Regions from separate parts of the Janthinobacterium sp. PAMC25594 genome, predicted to be linked through region 1. Evidence: predicted binding sites of a transcription regulator. Region 1 holds the regulator's gene; each other region holds the start of a gene.
The links. Region 1 encodes FNR, which switches genes on or off when oxygen is low (the NO sensors DNR and NnrR bind a similar motif). Its sites were predicted from a motif close to TTGATNNNNATCAA; they were not measured.

Region 1 (6,365 bases):
CATGATCCTGATCACCCATGATCCGGAAGATGCGCGCATCCTCGGCGAGCATGTGCTGTACTTGCGCGATGGGCAGATCGATAACAGGGAAGAACACATGGCATTGGGTGAACGCATTGGATAAATCAGCGGCAGCGGAAATCGGCCTGCAAGGCTCGGTATGGATGACGGTGGGCGGAGAAAATCTGGGCGGCGCCGGCAGGGTGGAATTGCTGGGTGCCATCGCCGAGTGCGGCTCCATCACGCAGGCGGCCAAGCTCGTCAAGATGAGCTACAAGGCGGCCTGGGACGCCATCGACGCGATGAACAACCTGGCTGGCGAGCCGCTGGTCGAGCGCTTGACGGGCGGCAAGGGTGGCGGCGGCACGCGGCTGACGCAAAGGGGACGCCAGCTGGTCGATAATTTCCGTATCATCGAGCGCGAGCATGCCCGCTACCTGCGCCAGCTGGGCAGCCAGGCGGAAGGCATCGCCGACGATCTTTTACTCATACGGAGAATGGCCATGAAAACCACGGCACGCAATCAATTCCTCGGCAAAGTTGTTGAACTGAAACAAGGCGCCGTCAACGATGAAGTGACCTTGGAATTGCCGGGTGGACAGCACATCGTTGCCATCGTCACGCAGGGCAGCAGCGCCAGCCTGGGCCTGGTGCCGGGCGCGGAAGCGTTTGCGCTGATCAAGGCGTCGTCCATCATCCTCGTGGCGGACAGCGCAGGGGCGCGCTTTTCCGCGCGCAACCAGCTGTCCGGGCTGGTGACGCGCGTGCAGACGGGTGCCGTCAACACGGAAGTGGTGCTGGACTTGCCGCGCGGCGGCACGATTGCCGCCATCATCACGAACCAGAGCAGCACCGACCTGGGCATTGAGATCGGCAGCAAGGTGACGGCGATATTTAAAGCGTCCAGCGTGATTCTGGGCGTGCCCGCGTAAATTGGGTAGGTCGGATTAGCGGCGGCACGCCGCGTAATCCGACAATATTGTTGGCGAATCATGTCGGATTACGCGCTTGCGCGCTAATCCGACCTACTCTTTTAATCCTTCAGCCTGGACAACCAATCCGCCGCCGCCGCCAGCGCCAGTTCCAGTTCCTGCGCCGTGTGCGCCAGCAGGCTTGGCACCTCGTCCAGGCGGCCCGCGTCGATGGCTTCCTCGGTGGCGAACGCGGCGCGGATCAGGCGTTTCGTGCCCAGGGTGCCGACGGAGCCGCGCACGCCGTGCAGGATGCGCGCCACGTCGCTGTGGCGGCCCGCCTGCAACGCCGTTTCGGCGTCGCGCACGGGCGTCATGCCCTTGTTCAGCGCGTCTTCCACCATGCGCCGCAGCACGCCGCGCCCTTTCGCATCGCGGCCCATCACGCGCATCAGCGGCGCCATGGAAAATACTTCCTCATCGGCAAGGGGCACCGGCCCGGCCGTCTGCACGGGCGGGCGCTTCGGCAGGTGGCGCAGGATGACTCCCATCATCTCTTCCACCACCACGGGCTTGGCGATGAAATCGCTGATGCCGGCCGTCATGCAGCGCTCGCGTTCGGACGCCAGCACGCCGGCCGTCATGGCGATCACGGGCAAGTTCAAGCGCAGTTCCGTGCGGATGATGTGGGTGGCGCTGAAGCCGTCCATGACGGGCATCTGCATGTCCATCAGCACGATGTCGTAGCGCAGCGCTTCCGTGCGCAGCCGTTCCACGGCTTGCAAGCCGTCGCCCACCACGTCCAGCGTGGCGCCCATGTGTTCGAGGATGCCGCGCGCCACGGCCTGGTTCAAATGATTGTCTTCCACCAGCAGGAAATGCACGCCGGCCAGCTCTGTGCCCAGCGGCTGGTGCAGGATGCGCTGCTCGCCGCCGTCGTTCTTGGCGATCAGCGCCTGGTGCAGGGCATCGAACAGGCTCGAGCCCGTGATCGGCTTCATCAGCACGACATCGGCCTCGGCGGCGCTGGAGATTTCCTCCAGGTGGTTGCGGGCGAAGGCGTTGACCATCACCACGATGGGCTGGCGCTGGCCGCTGGCCGCCTGGCGGATGGCCTTGGCCGTGGCCAGGCCGTCCATGACGGGCATGTGCCAGTCGGCCAGCACCACGTCGTATGGTTGTTGCTGCGCCAGGCGTTCGCGGTACAGTTCGATGGCGGCAAAGCCGGAGTCCACTTCGTCGGCCAGCCAGCCCCAGGCCTCGATCAGTTTGACGATCAGTTCGCGCGTGGTGCGGTTATCGTCGGCCACCAGCAGGCGCAGCTGGCCCAGGGCCGGCGTGCGCCGCGTTTCGGCCGGCTGCGCCAGCATCTCGAACGGCACGCTGAACCAGAAGCGGCTGCCCTTGCCTTCGCTGCTGGCCACGGCGATATCGCCACCCATCATGTGGATCAGCTGCTTGCTGATGGCCAGGCCCAGGCCCGTGCCGCCGAAGCGCCGCGTGATGCTCTGGTCGCCCTGTGAAAAGGCGGCAAACAGTTGCTGTTGCTGCAGGTCCGTCATGCCGATGCCCGTGTCGCGCACTTCGAAGCGCAGCCAGGCGCGGCCGTTCTCTTTCTCGGTCAGGCTGACGGCCACCACCACTTCGCCGCTCTCGGTGAACTTGATGGCGTTGCCGGCCAAATTGACGAGGATCTGCTGCAGGCGCTGGGCATCGCCCACCAGGCGGCGCGGCACGTCGGGCTCGACGGCGATGGCCAGTTCCAGCTCCTTTTCACCCGCATTCATGGTCATCGTCGTGGCCAGCGTGTTCATGACTTCGTCGAGGTCGAATTCGACGGGCGACAATTCCATGCGGCGCGCCTCGATCTTCGAATAGTCGAGCACGTCGTTGAGGATGCCCAGCAGCGACTGGCCCGCCACGCGCACCATGGTCAGATACTTGCGCTGTTCCGTATCGAGCCTGGTATTGCCCAATAAGTACACCATGCCCAGCACGGCATTGAGGGGCGTGCGGATTTCATGGCTCATGTTGGCCACGAAATCGCTCTTCGCCCGGTTGGCCGCCTCGGCCCGGTCGCGCTCCTGTTCCAGTTCCGCCGCGCGCGATTCGAGTTCCTGCTGCAGGCGGTCGCGTTCGCTCATCAGGCCGTTGAACGCTTCCGTCAGTTCGCCGATCTCGTCGCGCTGCTGCACCGGCACGGGGGTGAAGCGGCTGCCGCTGGTGTGCAGCGCCCGCAGGGTGTCGCGCAGGCGTACCAGCGGCGACAGCAGGCGCACGGTGACCCAGCCCAGAACGGCTGCGGCCAGCAGCGAGGCGAGGGTGCTCCACAGCACCAGCCGGTACAGCACGCCATCGAACGGTTCGAAGGCATCGTCGAGGGGCAGCGAGGCGGCCAGCAGCCAGTTCACCGATTTCAGGCGCTTGAAGCTGTTGACGGCCGTGATGCCGCGGCTGTTGGTGCTGACCATGCTGCCTTCGCTATCGTTCTTCAGCAGCTGGGTCGTCGTCAGGTTGGCGTTCGGCTGGCGTGGCTGCAGCAAGCGGTCGGTATCGGGGTGCAGCACGTAACGCGGCACGGCGCCGCGCGTGAGGATGAAGTAATAGCCGCTCTTGCCGATCTTTTCCGAACGCAGGCGTCCCAGCAGGTTGTCCTTGTACAGGCGCAGCACGCCGATCACCACGCCGGCCACCTGGCCATCGGCCGTGAGCACGGGCGCGACCATCTGCACGATGGGCATGCCGCTCGATTTGCCCAGCATCGGCTCGGTGATCATGGGCTGGCGCGTGCGCAAGACGGTCTGGAAATATTCGCGCTCGGCCACGTTGATGCCGATGCGGCCCGTGACCAGCGGCATGTCGGCCACGACGGCGCCGTGCGCATCGAGCACCAGCACGTCGTCGAACAGCACCAGCATCGCGCGGCGCGAATAGTATTCGCGCAATTGGGCGGGCTGGCCGATCAATTCCGGCGGCTGCTGCCTGGCCGTCAGCGTGACGATCTGCAGCAGCATGCCCAGCTTGTCGTCGAGTTCGGCAGCGGTACGGGTGATCAGGGCAGATTGCTGGCTCAGCAGTACTCGGGTGAAGTCGGCGCGCATGTGCTGCAGCTGGATCATGGTGACCAGCGCGATCATGGCGATCGAGGTCAGGCTGGTGGCCAGCGCGACTTTTACTTTGATGCCGAGTGGCTTCATGATTTCCTTTTCAGTACCGGGCGGCACAGGCGGCAGATAATGCTGTCAGGAATTTTCCTATCAATGCCCCAGCTTGGCAAGCGCCACCGCGCAAATTGCCCTCCCCGCATGGGCTTTTGACGATGTTGCCATATAATCAAAGTCAGAACGTCGTTTATTCAGCGGAAATGCGGTGAAATTGGCACACGGCAACCCTGTATGCAGTAAACTTGTTGTTGCATTTTCTAAAAGGTACCGACATGACTGAAGCGCTACTCACTCCCACCATGCCCACAGTGACCGTGGAAGCGTTGCGTGCGCGATGCTCGACCTGCAGCATGCATCAATTGTGCCTGCCAATGGGCCTCGATGTGGGCGACATGGACAGGCTGGACCAGATCATCGGCCGCCGCCGCAAGATCGTGCGCGGTGCCTCGCTGTTCCGCATCGGCGACTCGTTCCAGAACCTGTACGCGATCCGCCTGGGGCACTTCAAGACGTACCAGATCAATCCGGGCGGCGAAGAGCAGGTGACGGGTTTCCAGATGGCTGGCGAACTGCTGGGCATGGATGCCATCAGCGCCGACCGCCACCACTGTAATGCGGTGGCGCTGGAAGACAGCGAAGTGTGTGAAATTCCTTTTTCCAGCCTGGAACAATTGCTGGGCAATATGCCGACCCTGCTGCGCCATTTCCATCGCATGATGAGCCAGGAAATCACGCGCGAACAAAGCGTCATGCTGTTGCTGGGCAATATGCAGGCGACCCAGCGTTTTGCCGCCTTTATCGTCAACCTGGCCTCGCGCTATGAAGCGCGCGGCTATTCGGCCAGCAAATTTCAGCTGCGCATGTCGCGCGAGGAAATCGGCAATTACCTGGGGCTGACCATCGAGAGCGTCAGCCGTTTATTGTCGAAATTCAAGAAGGAAGGCTGGCTGCGCGTCTCCAACCGCGAGATCGAGATCTTGCAGCCGGCCAAACTGAAGGCCATTACGGCCGGTACCGACGTCTGCAAATAAGGCTTACAGCTCTTCATCGGCGTGCAGCGCGATGCTGCGCTGCAGCGGCCAGGTCCAGATGCCGGACAGGCGCCACTCGCGTTTGTCGTTTTCCACCAGTACTTGCCAGCGGCTGCGTTCGAGCATCGGCAGCGCTACGGAAAAATTGCCGGCCGCATCGGGCTGCACCAGCAGCTTGATATCCTTTTCCGGCAGGGTCGCATGCGCCAGATGCAGCTGCAACGGACCCTGATAAGCCTTGCCGAAGCTGTGCACGGAACCACTGAGGCGCGCTGACGCCACATCATAGGACAGGCTGGTATCCATCGCCAGGTCGCTGGCGATCGTGTCGCGCCGCAAGTCCTGGTTGATCGCCTTGCCCTGCTTGTAATAATCACCTACCACCAGCGCATCGGGCTGCGTAAACGCGATATACGCCATGCAGCTGCCGACGACCACGGACAGGCCGGGACCGATCATCAGCAGCCAAGGCCAGCGATGCTTGTACCACGGTGCAACGGGAGGTTGCAGTTTCAGACTGTCGGACATTTTGTTCTCCTTGGGGGCGGACCCTGTGGGTCTGACCCCAGCTTTTGCTTCCGGGTTGAAAATCAAGTGACCCTAACGCATGATTGATGATACCCCTACGGCGAAATACCGGGGTCGGACCCAGAGGGTCCGACCCCGAATCAACATCACCGCGGCACGATGAAGACCGCGCTTTCACGCACATGCAGCGATGGGTCGTCCAGCGAGTGCAATTCGATCGCAATCTTGTTCGACCCCTTTTCTCCCACGCCGTGCGGCACGCGCAGGCGGATCGGCCAGCCCAGCGTTTCCGTCGGCTGCAAGGTCACCTCTTCGCGCGTCAGCAAGGTCAGGCCCGGCAAGCCGGAAGCGCTGATTTTGAAATGCTGGGTTTGCTCGGACGTGTTCATGATCTGCAGGCGGTAGACGTTTTCGATCATGCCGTCTTCCACTTCGCGTCCCATCGAACCGCGGTCGCGGATCACGTCCATTTTCAGGGGCGTGCGCAGGGCCAGCGAGGTACACACGGCGATGATGATCAGGGCCAGGATGGAAGTGTAGATCAAGACGCGCGGGCGCATGGCGCGCTGGCGTATCTGCTTCGAATTGAAGTTGTTTTCCATCGCATGGTCGGTACTGTAGCGTACCAGTCCCCGTGGCCGCTCGACCTTGTCCATCACGGTATTGCAGGCATCGACGCAGGCGGCGCAGCCGATGCATTCATACTGCAGGCCGTTGCGGATATCGATGCC
Region 2 (6,365 bases), 2.9 Mb from region 1:
CGACATGAGCAGCCCCCTGCGCGTGCCCGCCATGCTGCTGGTGCGCGACAAGTTCGGCATCGAGGAAATGGGTTCGTTTGAAAACGTGGTGCGGGCGCAGGAAAAGGATTGGCAGCGCCTGTCCGGCGCGCCAGCCATCGAGCGCATCACGGGCGCCGGCTACTACATCCAGAAAGACAACCCCGTCATCGTCAACGAGGCGGTCAAGATGGTGGCGAAGAAGAAGTAATTCGGGGGTCAGACCCGTCGGGTCTGACCCCAGCAGCCGGGTAGGTCGGATTAGCGCGGCAAAGCCGCGCGTAATCCGACAATATTGTTGGCGTCGGCTTAGCTATTGAAACCCTTGCCCTCGCCCGCCAGTTTCACCAGCAGCGGCGCTGGCGTCCACGCTTCGCCATGGCGGCCTTTCGCGTAGCCATTGATGGTATCGAGCACGTTCGGCAAGCCGACCGTATCCGCATAGAACATCGGGCCGCCGCGGAACAGGGGGAAGCCGTAGCCCGTCAGGTACACCATGTCGATATCCGAGGCGCGCAGGGCGATGCCCTCTTCCAGGATGCGCGCGCCTTCGTTGACGAGCGCATACACGAGCCGTTCGACGATTTCCTGGTCGCTGATCTTGCGCCGCGCCACGCCGATATCGGCGGAATGCTGGACTATCATGGCATTGACCTGTTCCGAGGCATACGCCTTGCGGTCGCCCGCCTTGTAGTCATACCAGCCGGCGCCCGTCTTCTGGCCATAGCGGCCCAGTTCACACAGCAGGTCGGCCGTCTTCGAATACGTGACGTCCGGTTTTTCCACGTAGCGGCGCTTGCGGATGGCCCAGCCGATGTCGTTGCCGGCCAGGTCGCCCATGCGGAACGGGCCCATGGCGAAGCCGAATTTCTCGACCGCCTTGTCGACCTGTTCCGGCAGACAGCCTTCTTCCAGCAGGAAACCGGCTTGCCGGCTGTATTGCTCGATCATGCGGTTGCCGATGAAACCGTCGCATACGCCCGAGACGACGCCCGTCTTTTTCAGCTTTTTCGACAGCGCCAGCGCCGTGGCCAGCACGTCCTTGCCCGTTTCCTTGCCACGGACGATTTCCAGCAGCTTCATGACGTTCGCCGGGCTGAAGAAATGCGTGCCGATCACGTCTTGCGGGCGCTGGGTGAACGCGGCGATCTTGTCCAGGTCCAGGGTGGACGTGTTCGAGGCGAGGATGGCGCCCGGCTTCATGACGGCGTCGAGCTGTTTGAACACGGCTTCCTTCACGCCCAGCTCTTCAAAGACGGCTTCGATGACGATATCGGCTTGCGCGATATCGGCATAGGCTAACGTGCCGCTGACCAGAGCGATGCGCTGCTCGGCCTTCTCTTGCGTGAGCTTGCCCTTTTTCACCGTGTTCTCGTAATTCTTGCGGATGGTGGCCAGGCCCTTGTCCAGCGCTTCCTGTTTTGTTTCCAGCAGCATCACGGGGATGCCCGCGTTGGCGAAATTCATGGCGATGCCGCCGCCCATGGTGCCGGCGCCCACGATGGCGGCGCTGGCGATCGTGCGCACGGGCGTGTCGGACGGCACGTCGGGCACCTTGCTGGCGATCCGCTCGGCAAAGAAGGCGTGGCGCAGGGCTTTCGATTCGGGCGACTGCACCAGTTGCATGAACAGTTCGCGCTCGTACTTCAAGCCATCGTCGAACTTCATCGTCACGGCGGCCGCCACGGCATCGACGCATTTGAGCGGCGCGGGGAACGGACCGGACATGGCTTTGACGGTATTGCGCGAAAACTGCAGGAACGCTTCGTGGTTAGGGTAATCGACCTTGCGCTCGCGCACTTTCGGCAGCGGGCGCACGTCGGCCACCTTGGTGGCGAAGGCCACGGCGGCTTGCAACAAGTCGGCACCGGGGGCGATGACTTCATCGAACAGGGCCGTGCCGGCCAGTTTCTCGGATGCCACGGGCGTGCCCGAGACGATCATGTTGAGGGCCATTTCCAGGCCCAGCACGCGCGGCAGGCGCTGCGTGCCGCCCGCGCCCGGCAAGATGCCGAGTTTGACTTCCGGCAAGGCCATCTGCGCGCCAGGCGCGGCCACGCGGTAGTTGCAACCGAGCGCCAGCTCCAGGCCGCCGCCCATGCACACGCTGTGGATGGCCGCCACGACGGGCTTCGTGGATTGCTCGACGACGTTGATCAGGGTGTGCAGGGTCGGTTCCGTGAGCGCCTTGGGCGAATTGAATTCCTTGATATCGGCGCCGCCCGAAAAGGCCTTGCCGGCGCCCGTGATGACGATGGCTTTGACGGCCTCGTCCGCCAGCGCCTGGCGGATGCCCGCAACAGCGGCCGTGCGCGTCGCCAGGCCCAGCCCATTGACGGGCGGATTGGCGAGGGTAATGACGGCAACGGCGCCGTTCACTTGATATTCAGCACTCATGTCTCTTCCTTATTGGTTTTGCTCAACGTATGAGGTGGTTGCAAGGGATGAAGCTTTACTATACCGCATAAAAGAACGCTCGTATTATTTTTGTCGCATGCGCCCGGGCGCCAGCATGGTACGCCATGGTACCTCAAGGTTTGCGGAAAGATTCTGCTGCAAGCGGCAAGCCCCAGTAGAAGCTATCACTTGCATATTCATTTATATAAGAAAATATTAACAATAATAACGGTGTTTTATAATGCGAAAAAATGTTTTTCTTATATGCCGGCCGGGGCCAATTGCGACAATTTTGACATTATTTATTCCCGCCCCTTGTTTTTCGCCAGACGCTGGGGAATAATAAAATTATTGATTCAAATCAATACTCTACAATTTATTTATGTTAAGGCAAACCGCAGGACAAGCACTGACGGCCGTTCATCGCGCACATTCTCACCGATTATCACCAGATGTTGCCCACTGCAATAACATCGTTGCCTTATTCCCTGTCTTATCTGGATAGCAGAAAAAATAATAACAGCAGCCTTATCGCTCCCCTTCCTCTTCTCACACCGAAGGAAATATGATGGACGCAGCCAGCCATGTCAGCCACTCCCAGGATCTGGACTTACAAGCGATAAATACTGCATTGAACCGTGTCCAGGCCGTGATCGAATTCGAACTCGACGGCACCATCCTGCATGCGAATGACAATTTCCTGCGCGTGCTCGGCTATACACTGGCCGAAGTACAAGGCAAGCACCATGCCATCCTCTGCGACCCCGAGTATGTAAAAACGGACGAATACAGCAACTTCTGGGCCAAGCTGGGGCGGGGCGAATTCGACCAGGGCGAATACAAGCGCCGCGCCAGGGACGGGCGCGAAGTGTGGATCAACGCGTCGTACAACCCCATCCTCGACGCGGACGGCAAGCCGTATAAAGTCATCAAGTTCGCCACCGACGTCACGGCCCTGAAAAAGCGCAATGCCGAATACGAAGGCAAGGTCAGCGCCATCGGCAAGGCGCAGGCCGTGATCGAATTCGACATGCAGGGCAATGTACTGGACGCGAACGACAATTTCCTTGCCGTCATGGGCTATGACTTGAGCGATATCCAGGGCGAGCACCACCGCATGTTCTGCGAGCCCGAGTATGCCGGCAGTGCCGAGTACAAGAAATTCTGGCAAAAGCTCAACCGCGGCGAATTCGACGCGGGCCGCTACAAGCGCCTGGGCAACCATGGCAAGGTGGTGTGGATACAGGCTACCTACAATCCCATCCTGGACCTGAACGGCAAGCCGTATAAAGTGGTCAAGTTCGCCATCGACATCACGGACCAGGTGAACCTGGAAAACAGCATCCAGGCCAAGGCCGCCAACGACAGCCGCAAGGTCTATGCCCTGCTCGACTCGGTGGCGCGCGCGGCGCAAGGCGACCTGACCTGCAATATCGTGCCCGAAGGCGACGAGCCGATCGACCTCCTGGCCGGCGGCATCAGCAAGATGATCATCGACTTGCGCGGTGTGATCGGCACCGTGGTCTCGGCGGCCAACGGCTTTGCCGATGCCTCGCATGCCATCGCCGAGCGGGCCACGGGCGTGGCCGTGGGCACGCAGGCGCTGGGCGCCACGGTGGAAGAAATGAACGCCTCCATCGATGGCCTGACGTTTTCCATCAACTCCATCGCGGAAAACACCTCGAATGCCGATTTCCTGGCGAAAGCCACGCAGCAGGAAGCGGAAGCGGGCGCGCGCGCCGTCGCCAAGTCGATCAAGGCGATGGACCTGATCAACCGCTCGTCGGAAGACATCGGCGAAATCGTCAAGGTCATCAGCGAGATCGCCAACCAGACCAACATGCTGGCCTTCAATGCGGCCATCGAGGCGGCGCGCGCGGGCGAGCACGGCCTGGGCTTTTCCGTCGTCGCCGACGAAGTGCGCAAGCTGGCCGAGCGTTCCTCACAGGCAACAAAAGAGATTTCCAAGCTGATCAACGAATCCGTCAAGCGCGTCTCGACGGGCAGCGAGATTTCGCGCCAGGCCAGCGATGCCTTCGACAAGATCGTCTCGGGCGTGGCGAAGACCACGCTGGCCATCTCGGATATCTCGAAGGCGGCCAACGAGCAGCTGCTGACGGCGCGCGAAGTGTCGACGGCGATCCAGTACATCGCCGAGGAAACGGAAAAGTCGGCTGCCAATTGCGACAGCATCGCCCGCTCGACGGATGGGCTGAACGAGCGCGCGGGCAGCCTGAACCAGACTGTCTCCGGCTTCGTGGTGTAGGCCATGAGCCACGCGGCCACCTTGACGCCCGAGGTGCTGACGAGCCTGATCGCGCTGGTGCGCCAGCATACGGGCATCGCCATGACCGCGCGCAAGAGCGTGTTGCTGGAACGGCGCTTGCAGCCACGGCTGCAGGCGCTGTCCCTGCACAGCTACCAGGCTTACCTGGAGCGCGTGACCAGCGACCGCGACGAGGTGGCCCATTTCATCGACCTGGTGACCACCAACGACACCCTGTTTTTCCGCACGCCATCGATCTGGGATTACTTCCGCGACCGCTACCTGCCCGCCTGGGCGCACGCCCATCCCGATGGCAGTCTGGCCATCTGGTCGGCGGCGGCCGCCAGCGGCGAAGAGCTGTATTCGATCGCCATGCTGTGCGAGCAATTCAGGCTGCAAGCGCCCGCCTTCCGCTACCAGATCCTGGCCAGCGACATTTCGCAACAGATCCTGGGCGCGGCGCGGGCCGGCCAGTACAGCGGCCGTTCCGTCGAGCGCATCCGCCTGTCGCACCCGGACTTACTGCGCAGATACTTCACGCCCTCGCCGCATGGCGTCAAGGTCAATGACGAGCTGCGGCAGCACGTCAGCTTTGCGCAGCATAATTTGCTGGAGGCATTGCGCCCGGCGCGGCAGTTCGACCTGGTGTTCCTGCGCAATGTGCTCATTTATTTCGACGCCGGGCACCAGGAAACTGTGCTGCGCCAGGCGCGCCTGAGCCTGAAGGACGAGGGGCGGCTGATCCTGGGCGAGTCGGAAACTATCGCCCGCCTCGGCACCGGCTATCAATTCGAATTTCCCATGATTTACAAGGCGGGTAGCGCATGAGCATCATCATCGAGCATGGCCTGCCGCTGCACCATGTTGGCATGGGGCAACTTAGCGTGGGCACGCATGGCGAGCAGCTGCAGGCGCTGCTGGGCTCCTGCATCGGCATCGGTTTCATCTGGAAGAACGGCCCCTGCTGCGGGCTGGCCCATTGTCTGCTGCCGGAAGCGCCCAGGGCCGACAGCGCCCTTGGTGCTCGCTATGTGAGTCAGGCCGTGCCTTCGCTGCTGCGCCTGATGGGCGTGCGCCAAGCCGATTACGCCGACATCGACGTGGTGCTGGCGGGCGGCGCCAGCATGTTTGGCCCCGCGAATGGCCATGGGCGCCTGCAGGTGGGCCGGCAAAACGCGCAAGCGGCGCAAAAATACCTGGACCAGTGCGGCTTGCACGTGAGCTTTTGCGCGCTGGGCGGCCGCCACGGGCGCCAGTTGCTGATCGATTGCGCCAAGCACAGCTATGTCGTCACCGATGTGGTGGCGCCACCCGAATTGATTCCTCGCAAGGAAGGCGCATATGGATATGCATGAAGAGGGCGCCAGCGACACGGCCACCGAACTGTTCGGCTCCTTCCACCTGGGCGACGATGAATTCGCCCTGCCCGCCAGTTGCATCCGCGAGGTCGTCAACTATCCCGCCAAAGTCACCGCGCTGCCCCTGTCGCCCGCTTATCTGGAAGGCATGTTCACCTTGCGCGGCAGCGTCATTCCGGTGGTCAACCTGGGACGGCTGTTCCGCGCCGATGCGCCACGCGCCGTGGCCACGGACAAGATCGCCATCCTCGATTTCCAGCAGGTGCTGATCGGCATCGTCTTCCAGAATACGGGCGACATCCTGCGCGTGCCCGCCAGCGCGCGCT
Region 3 (6,365 bases), 680 kb from region 1:
GCTGGCCTGCCTGGACCTGATCGTCGACCTGGGCTTCCCGCTCAAAAACATCTACGTCACCGACCTGGCCGGCGTGGTCTACAAGGGCCGCGCGGAACTGATGGACCCGGACAAGGAACGCTTCGCGCAAGACACGCCGCTGCGCACCCTGGCCGAGATCATCCCGGACGCCGACATCTTCCTCGGCGTGTCCGCCGGCGGCGTGCTGAAACAGGACATGGTGCGCAAGATGGCGCCGAACCCGCTGATCCTGGCGCTGGCCAATCCGAATCCGGAAATCCTGCCGGAAGAAGTCAAGGCCGTGCGCAGCGACGCCATCATCGCCACGGGCCGTTCGGACTATCCGAACCAGGTCAACAACGTGCTGTGCTTCCCGTACATCTTCCGCGGCGCCCTCGATTGCGGCGCGACGACGATCACGCGCGAAATGGAAATCGCCGTGGTGCACGCGATCGCCGACCTGGCGCATGCCGAGCAGTCGGACATCGTCGCCACCACCTACGGCATCAGCAACCTGTCGTTCGGTCCTGAATACCTGATCCCGATGCCGTTCGACCCGCGCTTGCTGATCAAGATCGCGCCAGCGGTGGCCAAGGCAGCCGAGGAATCGGGCGTCGCCACGCGTCCGATCAAGGATTTGCAGGCGTATGCGGACAGCCTGCAGCAATTCGTCTACCGCAGCGGCACTTTCATGAAGCCGCTGTTCCTGATGGCCAAGTCCACGCCGGCCGAACTCAAACGCATCGTCTACGCCGAAGGCGAAGAAGAGCGCGTGCTGCGCGCCGTGCAAGTGGTGGTCGATGAAAAACTGGCGCGCCCCATCCTGGTGGGCCGTCCGCCCGTGCTCGAAGCGCGCATCCAGAAGTTCGGCCTGCGCCTGAAGCAAGGCGTCGATTTCGACGTCATCAACCCGGACTTCGACGAGCGCTATCGCGATTACTGGAACACGTATTACGCGATGACCAGCCGCAAGGGCGTCACCGAGGAATACGCGAAGCTGGAAATGCGCCGCCGCCACACCCTGATCGGTTCGATGATGATCCACAAGGGCGACGCCGACGGCATGATCTGCGGCACCTTCGGCACCACCCAGCTGCACCTGAAATACATTGATCAGGTGCTGGGCAAGCGCGCCGGCAGCAATGTCTACGCGGCCATGAACGTCTTGATCATGCCGGAGCGCCAGCTGGTGATGGTCGACACGCACGTCAACGAAAACCCGGACGCCGGGCAATTGGCCGAGATCACCATCATGGCCGCCGAAGAGATGACCCGCTTCGGCCTGTCGCCGCGCGCGGCGCTGCTGTCGCATTCGAACTTCGGTTCCAGCGACAGCGCCTCGGCGCAAAAGATGCGCGCCGCGCTGGCCATCATCAAGGAACGCGCGCCGGACCTGGAAATCGACGGCGAAATGCACGGCGATACGGCCCTCGACAGCAAGCTGCGTCAAAAAATCATGCCGAATTCGGCACTGAAGCACGATGCCAACCTGCTGGTCATGCCGAACATCGAATCGGCCAACATCGCCTACAACCTGGTGAAAACGGCCGCCGGCAACGGCATCGCCGTGGGTCCGATCCTGCTCGGCTGCGCCAAGCCCGTGCACATTTTGACGCCATCGGCCACCGTGCGCCGCATCGTCAACATGACGGCCTTGTGCGTGGTTGATGCCGTAGCGCAACGCAAGGTCTAAGGCTGTCGCTGTCAATTGAAAGCCGCGCCATCCGCAAGGGTGGCGCGGCTTTTTTACGTCAGTGCGCCATCAGCACGGGTAATGTCATCTGGCGCAGCACGGTTTCCGTCACGCCTCCCAGCAAAATTTCGCGGAAGCGCGCGTGGCCGTAGCCGCCCATCACCAGCAGGTTCGCATGCACTTCGGCGGCCATGGCCAGCAGCGCCGCGCCGACGTCGCCTGTGGCGACGGCCGGGCGTACCTCGACGGGCACGCCATGGCGGCTCAGGTAGGCGGCGATGTCGGCGCCCGGATGGCGGGCCGGCTGCGCATGGCCGGCCGGCGGATGCAGCAGGGCCAGCACCACCAGGCGCGCCGCGCGCAAGAGCGGCAGGGCGTGGCCGATGGCGCGCGTCGCTTCCATGCTGCCATCCCAGGCCACCACCACGGTGTTGCTGACTTCCGCAAACTGGCCGCTGCGCGGCACGATCAGCACGGGACGCGCCGCGTTCAGCATCACGTAGGGCACCAGGTCGCTCATGGCGCCGGGCAGTGCTTCGCTGTCGTCGTGCTGGCTGAGCACTGTCAAGTCGTTGTAGCGGGCGCTGACGGCCATGCCGCCATCTTCATCGTCTTCGATCAGACGCCGTTCGAGCGAGACGGCGCCGGCCTGGCGCGCGAGCGTTTCAAACTGGTCCAGCGCCTGTTCCGCCTGCCCATGCAGGGCGTTGATCTGCGCCGCCACGGCGCCGCCGCGCATGCCGCGGTTGTTTTCCAGGGTAAAGCGCGACACGCCCGTCATCGCCGCGCCGATCAGGTGCGCCTGGTGCGCGTGCGCCAGCCGCGCCGCGATGGCGATGCGCTGCGGCGCATGGCGCGACAGGTCGGCGTGGACGAGGATGGATTTATAAGCCATGGTGTCATTCGCTAGTCAGGATGGCAACAAGGCTAGAACGACAACGTGGGCAAGTCCAGCATTGCCGTAGTGGCCAGGGATTTTCTTATGCTGTGCTTGACGTGGGTCAAGAAAACACGGGCCGTGGCCTTGCGCAAGGCGACGGCCAGGAAATTGCGAGCTGTTTGATGTGCATCAAAATGCCTGGCCCACTGCCGGCGATAATGGCATCGAACTCCTTGCCCTTCCAGTGGTCTGCATCGGCGCCGGCGCCATCTGTCCGGCACTGCTTTGTGTGACGCAACAACGCTGGCCGTGGCGGGAGTTCACTTAATTGTAGGGCTGCAAGTCCAGCCACACGGCATACGACAGGCGCTTGCCGTTCCACAGGCCGCCGCCACGGATGACGGCGTCGCACGAGGTCAGCTGGCCCACCAGGTCCATGCGGCCCAGGTTGCGGCGCAGGCGCAGGGCGTCGTTGTGCGACAGGTAACCGACCAGCTGGCCATCGATGAAGACGGCGATGGCCTTGTCCTGGAACGGATTGGCATCGTCGCAGACGAGCAGGGCCAGGCATTTTTCTTCCGCGTTGCCGGGACCGTGTTCGCCGGCCAGTTTGGCGATGGCGCTCTGGTACATCGCTTCGTTTTCCACTTCCGACGCAAAGCGCCCCTCGTCGTTCCAGTGGTGCGCCGGTGCGCCCGCGGGAATCGCCGGCACGTACTGGCGCACCGAGACGAGTGGCTTGTGCAGCGGTTTGACGGGCGTGCGGCCGCTGAAGACGTAGTACAGCAGGGCGATGACGATCACGATGGCAAGCAGGTAAAGCATGGTATCTCTCTGATTTCTAAGGGGGGAGCCGGGAACGCGGGCGCGCCGCGCGGCGTTGCCGCTACTATAGCAAGTTCGCCGCCTGCTTCCCGGTAAATCTGGCCATCAGATGGCGGCGCCGGCGCAGCGCGCGCGGGTCGTTCAGCACGATGGGCGCGGCGCCCGTCAGGCCCGAATAATACTGGCCGTGCCGACGCAGCACCGTGGCATAGTCGCGCCACGCGTGGCCATGCGCCAGCATGCGCGCGTCGCAATCGACTTCGATGGCAAAGCGCAGCCGGTGCAACTGCCACCACAGGGGCAGGTTCCACGGCATGAGCACGATCAAGGCGTACGCCAGGGCCAGCAGCAGCGGGTCGCGCGCGGCCAGCCGGCATTGTGCGTGAGCCAGCAGCAGCGCCTGTTGCTGGGACGGAATCAGTTGCAGCCAGACGGGCATCACGATACGCGGTCGCAGCAGCCCCGCCACGCAGGGGCCGATGCCGCCACTCAAGTACACGGGCGTGCCCAGCAAGGAGCTCTTTTGCCAGCGGCGCTGGTGCGACAGCAGCCAGATGCTGCGCAGCGCCAACATCAAGAGCATGCCGCTCGATAAGACAAACCAGCCCAGTTTCAGCTGTGCCTGCTCCGCCGGCATGGCTGCCAGCACGCCGGGCAGCCATGCCAGGGGCACGATGACGGACGCGGCGATGGCCGCCAGCCACAGCCAGCGCGTCGGGCGCCCGCACCGCTGCCGCGCGCGTTCGGCGCGCCAGGCGGCGGCGCTCAACAGCAGTGCCAGCGCCATGCTGCATAGCAGCCAGACAGGCATCGGGCGCCTAGCGCTTCAGCGCCATGCCGACCGAGGCGGGCGCCGTGTGCTGGAAGCCGAATTGCGCGTACAGGTCTTGCGCCTGGCCATCGGCGATCAGGCTGACATACGCGCTTTCCGGCACCGCCGTCTCGATGAATTGCATGATCTCGCGCATGATGCGCTTGCCCAGGCCCTTGCCTTGGTGCGCGGGCAGCACGGCGATATCGGTCACCTGGAAGAAGCAGCCGCCATCGCCAATGATGCGGCCCATGCCCACCACGGCGTCGCCATGCAGGATTTGCACGGCAAACAGGGAGTTCGGCAAGCCCTTGGCCGCCGCGTCCGTGCTTTTCGCGCTCATGCCGGCGGCCACGCGCAGCTGCTGGTAGGTGGCGATGGAGGGGATGGCCAGGCGGGTGGTGTAGGGCGATGCTGCGGTCAAGGCGCTCTCCTGTGGAAATAGTTTGGAGCAGCAATTATAGGCGGCGATGGGCTTGCGGGGCGGCACGCTTTATTCGCCCGTGCCTATGTCGTGCGCGCCGCTTTTGCGCTATGGTGGCGTCATCCCTCTATTTGTTGAAAGCACGCCATGTCCGCAGGATTTACCGCCACCGAGTTGTCTGTCATGAATGAAGACGACGCCCTGATTACCACCCTGGCCGCGCCGGCCGACAAAGGCGAGCCCGTCTACCTGATGTTGCAGCGCGCGGACGAGTATGACGAGCAGGACGTCGCCATGGGCATGGACGAACCGTATATTGAATACTGCGGCCAGGAATTTGCCTGGTATGGCCACATGCACGCCGTCATCCTGCATCCGAACCGCTTGTCCGTGCCGATGGATGCCGAGGCGGCCATGCAGATGGATGACGACGGCCAGATCGACGTGCGTTTCAATTTGACGCCGGAGCGCTACGCCCAGCTGCAGCAGGCGCTGCGCACCACGTTCGAGGGCTGCGACTACTATCGCGAGGAACGTTGATCTGCGCGGACGACGCCGGCCATGGCGTCGTCTATGCTCGGTAGCTGCTATTGACTGCGGGAGAAGACGATGACGGTGCTGATACTCGGTTTGCTGCTGTTCCTGGGCTTGCACTCGGTGCGCATCGTCGCCGATGGCTGGCGCAGCGCCCAACTGGCGCGTCTCGGCGAAAAGCGCTGGAAGGGGCTGTATTCGCTCGTGGCGTTTGCCGGGCTGGGCCTGATCATCTGGGGCTATGCCCTGGCGCGCCAGCACGCGCTGGTGCTGTGGACGCCGCCCATGGGCTTGCGCCACACCAGCGCCCTGCTGATGCTGTTCTCGCTGATTTTATTGGCGGCGGCCAATGTGCCGCGCAACCGCATCAAGACCTGGGTGCACCACCCCATGTTGCTGGGCACGCAACTCTGGGCCGTGGCGCATCTGCTGGCCAACGGCAGCGTGGCCGACGTGCTGCTGTTCGGCGGCTTCCTCGTCTGGTCGTCGGTGGATCTGTATGCCGCAGTGCGGCGCGACCGCGCGGCCGGCGTGGCGTACCCGGGCGGCACCATGCAAGGCACCCTGATCGCCATCGGCGCTGGGGTCGCGCTGTGGCTGCTGCTGGCGTTCTGGCTGCATGGCGTGCTGTTTGGCGTGCGGCCGTTTGGTTAAGTACTAGCCTTAGGCAGCAGCTTCCCTGCTGCTGTGCCCGCTCCCTTGTTCCCGGCCAATCACGGCAAGCAGATAGCCAAATGATCATCTTGCATGGTTTTCAACTGGGACATTTTGTCTCAATGTATGGAAATTGTTTTGAAGTAGTATGCTTCAACACGTGCGGCAGCATCCTTGCATGGCAGTCGCTGACGTTTTCTCCTCTCTCATCCGCATTCGGCCAATCACTGCGCCCGATGCCATTGTTATTTCATAGGTAGATATAATGAAAGAGTCAAACAGGATGTCTGGGGGGATGGTTTGCACAGAAGCTGCTGACGCAGCGTTTTGAGGCAGTGCTCCTCACGATAGATAGTGTCAAGTAATAGACTGGAAATACGCAAAATGATCGATTGGACCCCCATAGTCTTCGTGACATTCAAGGCTTTCGTGCTCTGCACGGGCATGTTCTTCGCCATCAAGTGGCATTACGATCAAGGGAAGAAGGATAAGGATAAGGCGAAGCAGAACCGCGCGGTGCTGCGCGCAAGCGGCAAGGTGGTCG

Region 2: KY494_RS01780 (PAS domain-containing methyl-accepting chemotaxis protein) is a predicted target of FNR. The motif match lies at 2,767-2,780, and genes of this name have one in related genera.
Region 3: KY494_RS20955 (universal stress protein) is a predicted target of FNR. The motif match lies at 2,753-2,766, and genes of this name have one in related genera.

What each region holds. Positions count from the first base shown of each region.
Region 1 is NZ_CP080377.1:3,993,467-3,999,831, forward strand. It holds gene KY494_RS17965 (sulfate/molybdate ABC transporter ATP-binding protein) at 1-124, shown strand, start outside; gene KY494_RS17970 (TOBE domain-containing protein) at 165-932, shown strand; gene KY494_RS17975 (response regulator) at 1,034-4,108, opposite strand; gene fnr (fumarate/nitrate reduction transcriptional regulator Fnr) at 4,348-5,106, shown strand; gene KY494_RS17985 (FixH family protein) at 5,110-5,634, opposite strand; gene ccoG (cytochrome c oxidase accessory protein CcoG) at 5,781-6,365, opposite strand, start outside.
Region 2 is NZ_CP080377.1:393,966-400,330, reverse strand. It holds gene KY494_RS01790 (alpha/beta fold hydrolase) at 1-229, shown strand, start outside; gene KY494_RS01785 (3-hydroxyacyl-CoA dehydrogenase NAD-binding domain-containing protein) at 328-2,415, opposite strand; gene KY494_RS01780 (PAS domain-containing methyl-accepting chemotaxis protein) at 3,047-4,681, shown strand; gene KY494_RS01775 (protein-glutamate O-methyltransferase CheR) at 4,685-5,509, shown strand; gene KY494_RS01770 (chemotaxis protein CheD) at 5,506-6,036, shown strand; gene KY494_RS01765 (chemotaxis protein CheW) at 6,023-6,365, shown strand, end outside.
Region 3 is NZ_CP080377.1:4,671,492-4,677,856, forward strand. It holds gene KY494_RS20950 (NADP-dependent malic enzyme) at 1-1,693, shown strand, start outside; gene KY494_RS20955 (universal stress protein) at 1,752-2,588, opposite strand; gene KY494_RS20960 (hypothetical protein) at 2,898-3,398, opposite strand; gene KY494_RS20965 (M56 family metallopeptidase) at 3,463-4,209, opposite strand; gene KY494_RS20970 (GNAT family N-acetyltransferase) at 4,217-4,633, opposite strand; gene KY494_RS20975 (Imm10 family immunity protein) at 4,781-5,173, shown strand; gene KY494_RS20980 (NnrU family protein) at 5,243-5,821, shown strand; gene KY494_RS20985 (hypothetical protein) at 6,206-6,365, shown strand, end outside.